4 regions of the Rhodococcus sp. NPDC076796 genome follow, and region 1 is predicted to be linked to each of the others. Evidence: predicted binding sites of a transcription regulator. Region 1 holds the regulator's gene; each other region holds the start of a gene.
What was found. Region 1 encodes LexA, which represses DNA repair genes until DNA is damaged. Its sites were predicted from a motif close to CGAACANNTGTTCG; they were not measured.

Region 1 (2,201 bases):
GCTCAACGGCTCGAAGACGTTCATCACCAACGGAATCAATGCCGATCTGGTGATCGTCGTGGCCTGCACCGACCCCGAGAAGGGCGCACAGGGCTTCAGCCTGCTGGTCGTCGAACGCGACATGCCCGGATTCGAGCGAGGCCGCAACCTGGACAAGATCGGCATGAAGGCCCAGGACACCGCCGAACTGAGCTTCACCGACGTTCGCGTGCCCGCCGCCAACCTGCTCGGCGACGAGGGCATGGGCTTCATCTACCTGATGCAGAACTTGCCCCAGGAGCGGCTCTCCATCGCCGTCGTCGCTGCCGCGGCGATGGAATCGGCGCTGGACATGACCATTCAGTACTGCCGTGACCGCAAGGCGTTCGGAAAGTCGATCGGCAAGTTCCAGAACACGCGCTTCGTGTTGGCGGAGTTGGCCACCGAAACCACCGCCACCCGCATCATGGTGGACAAGTTCATCGAACTGCTCAACGAAGACAAGTTGACCGTCCAGGAAGCCGCGATGGCGAAGTGGTGGACCACCGAGAATCAGGTCAAACTGATCGACCGGTGTCTGCAGCTGCACGGTGGCTACGGCTACATGAAGGAATACCCGATCGCCAAGGCGTACATGGACTCCCGTGTGCAGACCATCTACGGCGGCACCACCGAGATCATGAAGGAGATCATCGGCCGCGGATTGAATCTGTGATCCGCTGATCTTCAGACATGCGAAGGGCCGCAGCACATGTGCTGCGGCCCTTCGCATGTCGATACGGTGACGATCCCTAGAGCTTGCGCATCACGGTGACGACCTTGCCGAGGATCGCGGCGTTGTTGCCCGGAATCGGCTCGAACAGCGGATTGTGCGGCAGCAGCCACACCTCGCCCTTGGACCGCTTGAACGTCTTGACGGTGGCCTCCCCGTCGATCATCGCAGCGACGATGTCGCCGTTGTCCGCCACGGACTGCTGACGAACCACCACCCAGTCGCCGTCGCAGATGGCCGCGTCGATCATCGATTCACCGACCACCTTGAGCAGGAACAGCGAACCCTGACCGACCAGCTCGCGGGGGAGCGGGAACACGTCCTCGACGGCCTCCTCGGCCAGAATCGGGCCGCCTGCAGCGATCCGGCCCAGCACCGGCACGAACGTCGGGGTCGGCAATCGATCCTGATCCTCCGATGCCTGCGATCCGTCGACCGCCGCGGCAGCCTGATCGGCCTGCACCTCGTCGAGACCGCGGACATCGACGGCGCGGGGGCGGTTGGCGTCGCGCCGGAGGAAGCCCTTGCGCTCGAGGGTGCGGAGTTGGTGAGCGACGGACGAGGTCGACGTCAGACCGACCGCGTCACCGATCTCCCGAATGCTCGGTGGGTAACCGCGCTCGGTGACCGAAGCGCGAATGACCTCGAGTACCTTCCGCTGCCGCTCGGTCAGACCCGCACTGATGTCGGTGCCGACTTCCATGGCCTTGGATGTCGGTTCCGCAGCGGGCTTACCCGCTGCTTCCTTCGGTGCGGTGGCCCTGGCTCCGGTCGTCTTGGAACCGGTTGTCGTGGAACGCGTGGTCGACCTCGTCGAGGTCTCGTCCTTCATGCTGTCGGCCTCCTGCTGGTGTCCTGGATCCGGTCTGCGGGGTAGGTCTGCGCGGACTGGAGTTGATGGTGTCGACTCGTGTGGCGTGTGGTTTCTGACACGAATCTAGCGTGTATCAGCTGTTGAATCAAACATCTGTTCGACTCGTGTCGCGTTTTCTGCAGACTTTGTCGGAGGCTCGTGATAGAACTTCGAACAAGCGTCCATCGAACGCCTGATCGAATAATCGATCCAACGAGCGAAGACGAGGTTCCGATGACCATCATCACCGATCGCCCCACCGCCGCCGGTGTCCGTGCCCGATCCACTGTCGTCGAGCGTCGTCGCCGGGCGCGTCCGGTGTTGCACGGTCTCGCCACGCAACCGGGCCCGTGCCTGCCCGTCCTCGACCCGTCGTGGACCGACGTCACCGATCGCGAGGTGGCCGATCGCGAGTTCGACGCGACCTCGGCGCACTTCGCGAGCCAGCCGGTTCGGATTCGCTCGCTGATGTTGTGGATGTTGGCGGTCCTGGTCGTCGCAGGCGGACTGATCGGCATCGCGAACCTGCGGGCCGTTGCCCCCGATGCAGGCGCGCAACCGGCGGGTGTGGTCGAGGTGCACGACGGAGCTGTCGTC
Region 2 (2,201 bases), on a different contig from region 1:
CCGCGGTGTTGTCGGATTCGTCTGCAGCGCGGGTGTTCTCGTCGTCGGCGATGTCGTCGGCGCTGTCGGCACTGTCGCGGAGGTCGGTGAGATCACGCAGGCTGATGTGCAGGTTCAGGTGCGGGCGTTCTCCGCCTTCGATGGGGCGATCGCTCGAGGCGAGATACTGGTCGAGGATGTGTCCGAAGGCGTCGGCTCTGCGCTTGGCGGGGCTGCGATCGTCTTGGCTGCCGTCGACCGCGGGGTGGGGTTCGGTCAACGGTGAGAGTGCAGTGAGCAGCTTCTCGCCGGTGATCGCATCGAAATCGCCTTTCAACACCAGCCGACCGTTCAAAGTCTTGGAGGCGAAGAGTTCGTTGCGGTCGGTGTTTTCGGGTGGTGGGGTCTTGCCGCCGAACTCGTCCTCGAGTCTGGTGATCGCTGCACGGATCCGGCCGGTACGAGCGTCGGGCCCTGTCGCAGCCTTGATCAAGGCGGCTCGGGCCATATCGCGACCCTCTTCCGGGAGATCCTTCGGTGGTGTTTCGGCGAAGGTGAGGATCAGCGCGGCGTGATCGACGGACATGACGCCTGTGTTGACGGCGTCGGCGATGTCGGGGAAGTTCTTCAGTCCGCGGGCAAGGGCGACGATCTTGGTGGCCTTGGACGGCGAGAGAAGGGTGGTGGAGGTCAGCCAACCGGCGGGTCCGGGGAAACCGAGCTTCTCCCGGCTCACGCGGGTGTCGATTTCGGCGACGAGAGCGATCCGCCGGGCCTCCAACAACTGGATCCGGTGGGAGACCGCGGCAGAGTCGGCGAGGAGTTCACTCTCGCTCAGTTGCCAGATCTCCGTGGTCATGGGAGCAAGTGTATCGAACACGCGTTCGACTGGCAAGCATGCTTGAATCGAAAACTGTTGCCCTGCTTAAGTATTCGGGGCTCAGAACCTGTCGGTGCGTCGTGGTAAGGGACCGTCGACCCTCGAAGTCGCCCGGGACGGCGTCGTCAGCGACGCCGAACCTGCGCGCCATTGATCTGCCAATTCGGCTGCCGGTTCGAGAACCCAACGCGTCAGTACACCTCGCGTTGACGTTCCTGTTCCAACACCTGCTCTAGGTCGTTCAGTCGGTTCATCGACGACACCTGCCGCGCCGTGCGGTGATTGAGCGCCAACATCTCTCGGTGCCGGTGCACGAATGCCCAGTAGCCTGCAGTGAACGGGCAGGCGTCGTCGCCCAGTCGCTTCTTCGGGTTGAACTCGCATGGTTTGCAGTAATCGGTCATGCGGTTCAGGTACGCCCCGCCCGAGGCGTAGGGCTTGGTGGCGATCACTCCGCCGTCCGCGTGCTGGCTCATGCCGATCACGTTCACCGGCATCACCCAGGCGAACCCGTCGACGAAAGCCGTTGCGAACCAATCGGTCAGGGCTCGTGGATCCCAGGCGTGTTGCAGCGCAAAGTTTCCCAGAATCATCAGTCGGGGGATGTGGTGCACCCAGCCGCGCTCGCGCACGCCGTCCACCGTCGACGACAGGCATTTCGCCACCACGGCGTCGCCGTCCAACTGGAGCAGCCAATCCGGCAGTGGCTCATGGGCTTCGAGCTTGTTGCGTTCGAGATACTCCGGCCCCAGATGCCAGTACAGGTGCCACACGTACTCGCGCCAGCCGAGGATCTGGCGAACGAAACCCTCCACGCTCGCCAGCGGGGTGCCGTCGCGGTGGGCGTCCTCGGCTGCGTGTGCCACGTCCAACGGCTGCAGCAGGCCGAGGTTCAGCGGCACCGACAGCAGCGAGTGAGACATCGTCCAGTCATCGGCCATCACCGCGTCCTCGTATTTGCCGAAGTCGTCCAATCGATAGTTCACGAAGTGCGCCAACGCCTCCGACGCCTCGTCAGCGGTCACCGCAAACACGCGAGGCCCGTCCACTCCGACGGTGTCGAGGTCCCAGGAGTCGAGGTCGGCGCGCACCTGATCGTCGATGGCATCCTCGGTCGGCCACCACGGTTCTTCGACACCGAGGGTCAGGCGTCCCTTCGGGGGCGGCGACTGGTTCTCGGCGTCCAGGTTCCACTTCCCGGAGACCGGTTCGGAACCGTCCATCAACACCCCGAACTTCTTGCGCTGCTCCCGGTAGAACGTCTCCATCCGAAAGGTGCCGCGCTCGGCTGCCCATTCCGCGAACTCGGCGCGGGGAAGCGCGAACATCGGCGTCGGCAAAA
Region 3 (2,201 bases), 400 kb from region 1:
GTTCCCGCTCGGACAGCCCACCCCAGATGCCGAACCGCTCGTCGTTGGCGAGCGCGTACTCGAGGCACTCGTCCTTGACCTCACAGCCGAGGCAGATGCGCTTCGCCTCGCGGGTGGAACCACCCTTTTCCGGGAAGAAGGCCTCGGGGTCGGTCTGCGCGCACAGAGCGCGCTCCTGCCACTGGTCCTCGATCTCCTCGAACATCTCGTCGAAACCCGCGACGAGACTGAGAAACGGCTTGGCCGGTGGAACCGACTCGGCGACGAACGGCATCGAGTCGGCGTCGGAATCCGAGTCGAGTTCGACGTCGGTGTCGATGACGTCGACGTCGGTCTCGTCCGTCGGTTCGACGTACGCAGAACCCGCGTCGATCGAGACGCTCGAATCTGCGCCGATGCCGGACTCGGTTTGCGGCGCGTCGTCGACAGCGCTGAGATGTGCAGTGGGTCCGCCCCGCTGATCACGTGTCACGTGCTGGTCATACATCGCTTCCGCCTCCTCACCTGTGGTAGCGCAGATACTTTCGGTCCTCGTGTTCTCGAATACCTTGCCCCGCGCCGATATTCGATCGAGCTGGTCCAACGTGTCGGTCCGACTCTCGACCTCTACTCGACGTCCAGTCAGGGACGAACAGAAAGGGAACGAGTGTTCGAAACCAGGTTCGCTGCAATCGAACTCGTGCTGCGAACACTGAATGACATACCTGTGATTAGACACGTCCAGGTGTGTCGCGGTCAAGCCGATCGAGCAAATCCAATACCATCACATGCCCGAAATCGGCGCTCTCCCCGGATCGGAGCCCGTCCCGTGCGTGTCGCGGCGGTTATGGCACCTGCACACCGTCCTCTCGCACGGGTGCGGCACCGGGTGGGCGCTCACCACGCACCACCGCAACCCCACTAGGCTCGCGTGTTGTGAAAGTTACTGTTCTGGTCGGTGGTGTCGGTGGCGCTCGGTTCCTTCAGGGTCTCAAATCCTTGTTCGGCGACAACCCCGAGCACGAGATCACCGCCGTGGTCAACGTCGGCGACGACGTGTGGATGCACGGACTCCGTATCTGCCCGGATCTCGACACGTGCATGTACACCCTCGGCGGAGGAATCGACACCGATCGCGGCTGGGGTCGCATCGCGGAGACCTGGAACGCACGGGACGAATTGGCAGCCTACGGTGCCGATCCCGACTGGTTCGGACTCGGCGACCGCGACATCGCCACGCACCTGATCCGCAGTCGTATGTTGCGCACCGGCTATCCGCTGTCGGCCGTGACCGAAGCCCTGTGCAACCGTTGGCAACCCGGAGTCCGGCTCCTGCCCGTCACCGACGATCGCTCCGAGACCCACGTCGTCGTCACCGATCCCGACGACCCGAGCGGGGAGCAGCAGCGCGCAATTCACTTCCAGGAGTGGTGGGTTCGGTACCGCGCACAGATTCCGACCCACAGTTTCGCCAACATCGGGGCCGAACAGGCAACTCCGGCACCGGGAGTCGTCGAGGCGATCACCGAGGCCGACGCCGTCGTTCTCGCGCCGTCCAATCCGGTGGTGAGCGTCGGTGCGATCCTCGCGGTGCCGGGTATCCGCGGGGCGCTTCGCACGACGGCTGCCAAGGTGGTCGGGCTCTCCCCCGTCGTGGACGGTAAGCCGTTGCGCGGCATGGCCGACGAGTGCCTGTCCGTCATCGGAGTCGAGACCACGGCGCAGGCGGTGGGCCGTCACTACGGAAGCCGAAGCGGTACCGGCATTCTCGACGCATGGCTGGTGCACACCACCGATACGGCGGTCGTCGACGGGGTGGACGTGCAGTCGGTTCCGTTGCTGATGACCGACCCCGAGACCACAGCGGTCATGGCCCGCACCGCTCTGCGCGCAGCCGGACTCGACCTGTGACCGACTCCCACTCCACACACACTGCACCGGGTGATCACGCTCCCGGCGGGGCGATCGAAATTCTGCCGGTGACCGGGCTCCCCGAGTTCCGGCCGGGCGACGATCTGGCTGCGACCGTGGCGGACCGAGCGCCGTGGCTACGTGACGGCGACATCCTGATCGTCACCAGCAAGATCCTCTCCAAGGTCGAGGGCCGTCTGGTGCAGGCACCCCGTGATGCGGACGAGCGAGATGCCGCCCGCAGAGTCCTGGTGGAGCAGGAGGCCGTGCGCATCGTCGCCCGCAAGGGCCGAACCCTCATCACCGAGAAT
Region 4 (2,201 bases), on a different contig from region 1:
ATCGGCGACATCGCCCGGTGTTGCCGAATCCTTCTCGGCTGCTGCAGGATCAGGACGCGCACCGTCGCTCGCGGCCCCAGGGCTCGTGCTGTCCTTGCCTCCGGAAGAGCTGTCGGTCTCGTCGTCGACGATCGGTTTTCCGTCGGCGGGGTTGTACATGCCGGGTTTCGCGGCTTTGGAGAACAGGGCTTCGAGGTAGGCCCGTAGTTCGGGGTCGACGCAGAATTCTCCCTCGGACATGCCGTCTGCACCTTGTTCGCCGAGGTAGAAGAACGCATCCCGTCGCTTGGGCGGCTTCGGCGGTTTCCCGTCTTCGTCCTCGTCGTCGTCTTCGTCTTCGTCGTAGTCGCCGTCGGGGTTGAGGATCGAGTCCAGATTCGCCACCAACGGCGCGAAGTCGTCAGGCCGCCTGGTCGATGCGAAGCCCACCAACTGCTGTTCGGCGAGATCGCGGGTCTGCGGATCGACGTCCTTGGGCAGGTGCCGAAAGAATTCGCGGATCATCTGGACATACTTGGCGTCGAGCAACCCGGCCCGCAGTGCTTCGGCAGTGTGCGGCAGCAGCGGCGGCAGTACTTCACCGGAGAACGCGGTGCGATCCCCCAAATCCGCGGCCAGACGCACTCGCGCGCTTGCTGCTCGTGGGGTGATCCGCAGCATCCACGCCACCGACGACGGCACCGACCCCGGATACACATCGAGGCCGTGCTGAGAGATCAGTTCGTTGAGCCAGGTGTACGAGTGCGCGGTCAGCGACCTGGTCGCCGTTTCCATCCGCTGGATCACCGCACGCCGGTCCGCGTTCGACCACGCCACCGACGCCTGATCGGCCAACTCCGTGACTGCGGATTCCACCGCGTCCACCAGAGCAGACAGGTCGGGATCGGACACCTCAGGGGCGGGCGGCACCGTCTCGATGCCGTCCACCCCTGATCCGCCGTCCCCCGAAAGCATGAACAGAATCTACCGCGACCCACCGACAAACTTTCGAACAGACGTTCCCGGACCTCTCGAGTTGTACGCCTTAGTGACGCTCACAATTCTCAGTGTCTTGTCGTGGGGCGGGTAACTAGGCCTCGAAATTGTGACGTTGTCGGTTCGGTGTAACGCCGAGTCGCGCTGTCGCTGGTCACGGCGTTCAATAACGGGCAAGGCAGACGTAACGACCACAGCAGCGTTGCTTGTTCGGCGACAGACGCGACTGCATTGCAGCACCTCCGGAGCTCGATTCCGAGCCGGTGTCCGTTGGCTGAGTGTTGACCCAGTGGGGATGATCGACATGAACGACGCTTTTCGCTTCGCCGCTTCGTGCAGTTCACCGAGGGAGCTGATCTCCCGACTTCAATTCGGCATGACGGAGTTGTGGCCCGACGACGCAACAGTTCCCGTCCGCTGGCACTACATGGCAGACCTGATCGATTCGGAGCGAGGCTTGCTCGTCGAACTGAACGGTGCAGTGTCGGGGCCGGTTGTGGATGTGCTCGCCGCTGCAGCGGAACTGTGCAGGCAGTCGGCTTCCGAGCCTGTGCCCCAGTCGGATTGGAGGTTACTCCGTCGCGCCATGGAGTGGCTGGAGACCAGTAGTTCGGAAGTGGATCGTGCTTTGCTCGCGGTGGGAGACGAACTGGCACTGGTCGGTCTCGAAGGTGAAGAACCGGACTTCTCGGTCGTGTCATGGCTTTGCCTGGAAACACTCGCGCAGTTTGAGGCCGATCGGGAAACAATCGACTACTGGGTCGACCGCGCGAACCTGCCTGAGCCGAGTGCTGTTCACCAACGCGCAGGTTCGGTCCTCGACCAGGACGAACTGATCCCGCTCTCAGTGGCTGTCTGAGGCGGCGGCGACGCCGGAGTCGGACCGGAACATTTCGCACCGTGTCAGTCGTTGTACGTTCCATGACAAAAGCAGCGGTTGCAGCGTCCTACGGTGGTCCGGAAGTCATCGAGATCGTCGACCGAGAGCTACCCGAACCCGCCGAGGGTGAGGTGGTGGTCGAGGTGAAGGCGATCGGCGTCAATCCCTTCGACTTCAAGAGCTACAGCGGTGCGTTCGGCACCGACGAATCCAAGCTCCCGATCGCCCTGGGTAGTGAGGCGTCGGGAATCGTGGTGGCAGTCGGTGGCATCGTCGAGGGCCCGGTCGGTCCGATCGCCGTCGGCGACGAGGTGATCGTGTCCGGCGTGAACGGAACGTACACCGA

Region 2: a site for LexA is predicted at 853-866, ahead of AB0366_RS18570 (DUF222 domain-containing protein). Genes of this name have one in related genera too.
Region 3: a site for LexA is predicted at 640-653, ahead of cofD (2-phospho-L-lactate transferase). Genes of this name have one in related genera too.
Region 4: a site for LexA is predicted at 989-1,002, ahead of AB0366_RS06360 (DUF222 domain-containing protein). Genes of this name have one in related genera too.

Annotation. Positions count from the first base shown of each region.
Region 1 covers NZ_JBFBMS010000003.1:311,114-313,314, reverse strand. The annotation lists gene AB0366_RS11660 (acyl-CoA dehydrogenase family protein) at 1-694, shown strand, start outside; gene lexA (transcriptional repressor LexA) at 771-1,454, opposite strand; gene AB0366_RS11650 (hypothetical protein) at 1,839-2,201, shown strand, end outside.
Region 2 covers NZ_JBFBMS010000005.1:320,328-322,528, forward strand. The annotation lists gene AB0366_RS18570 (DUF222 domain-containing protein) at 1-838, opposite strand, end outside; gene AB0366_RS18575 (cryptochrome/photolyase family protein) at 1,051-2,201, opposite strand, start outside.
Region 3 covers NZ_JBFBMS010000003.1:715,322-717,522, forward strand. The annotation lists gene AB0366_RS13590 (WhiB family transcriptional regulator) at 1-205, opposite strand, end outside; gene cofD (2-phospho-L-lactate transferase) at 916-1,890, shown strand; gene AB0366_RS13600 (coenzyme F420-0:L-glutamate ligase) at 1,887-2,201, shown strand, end outside.
Region 4 covers NZ_JBFBMS010000002.1:248,520-250,720, reverse strand. The annotation lists gene AB0366_RS06360 (DUF222 domain-containing protein) at 1-954, opposite strand, end outside; gene AB0366_RS06355 (hypothetical protein) at 1,271-1,834, shown strand; gene AB0366_RS06350 (NADP-dependent oxidoreductase) at 1,897-2,201, shown strand, end outside.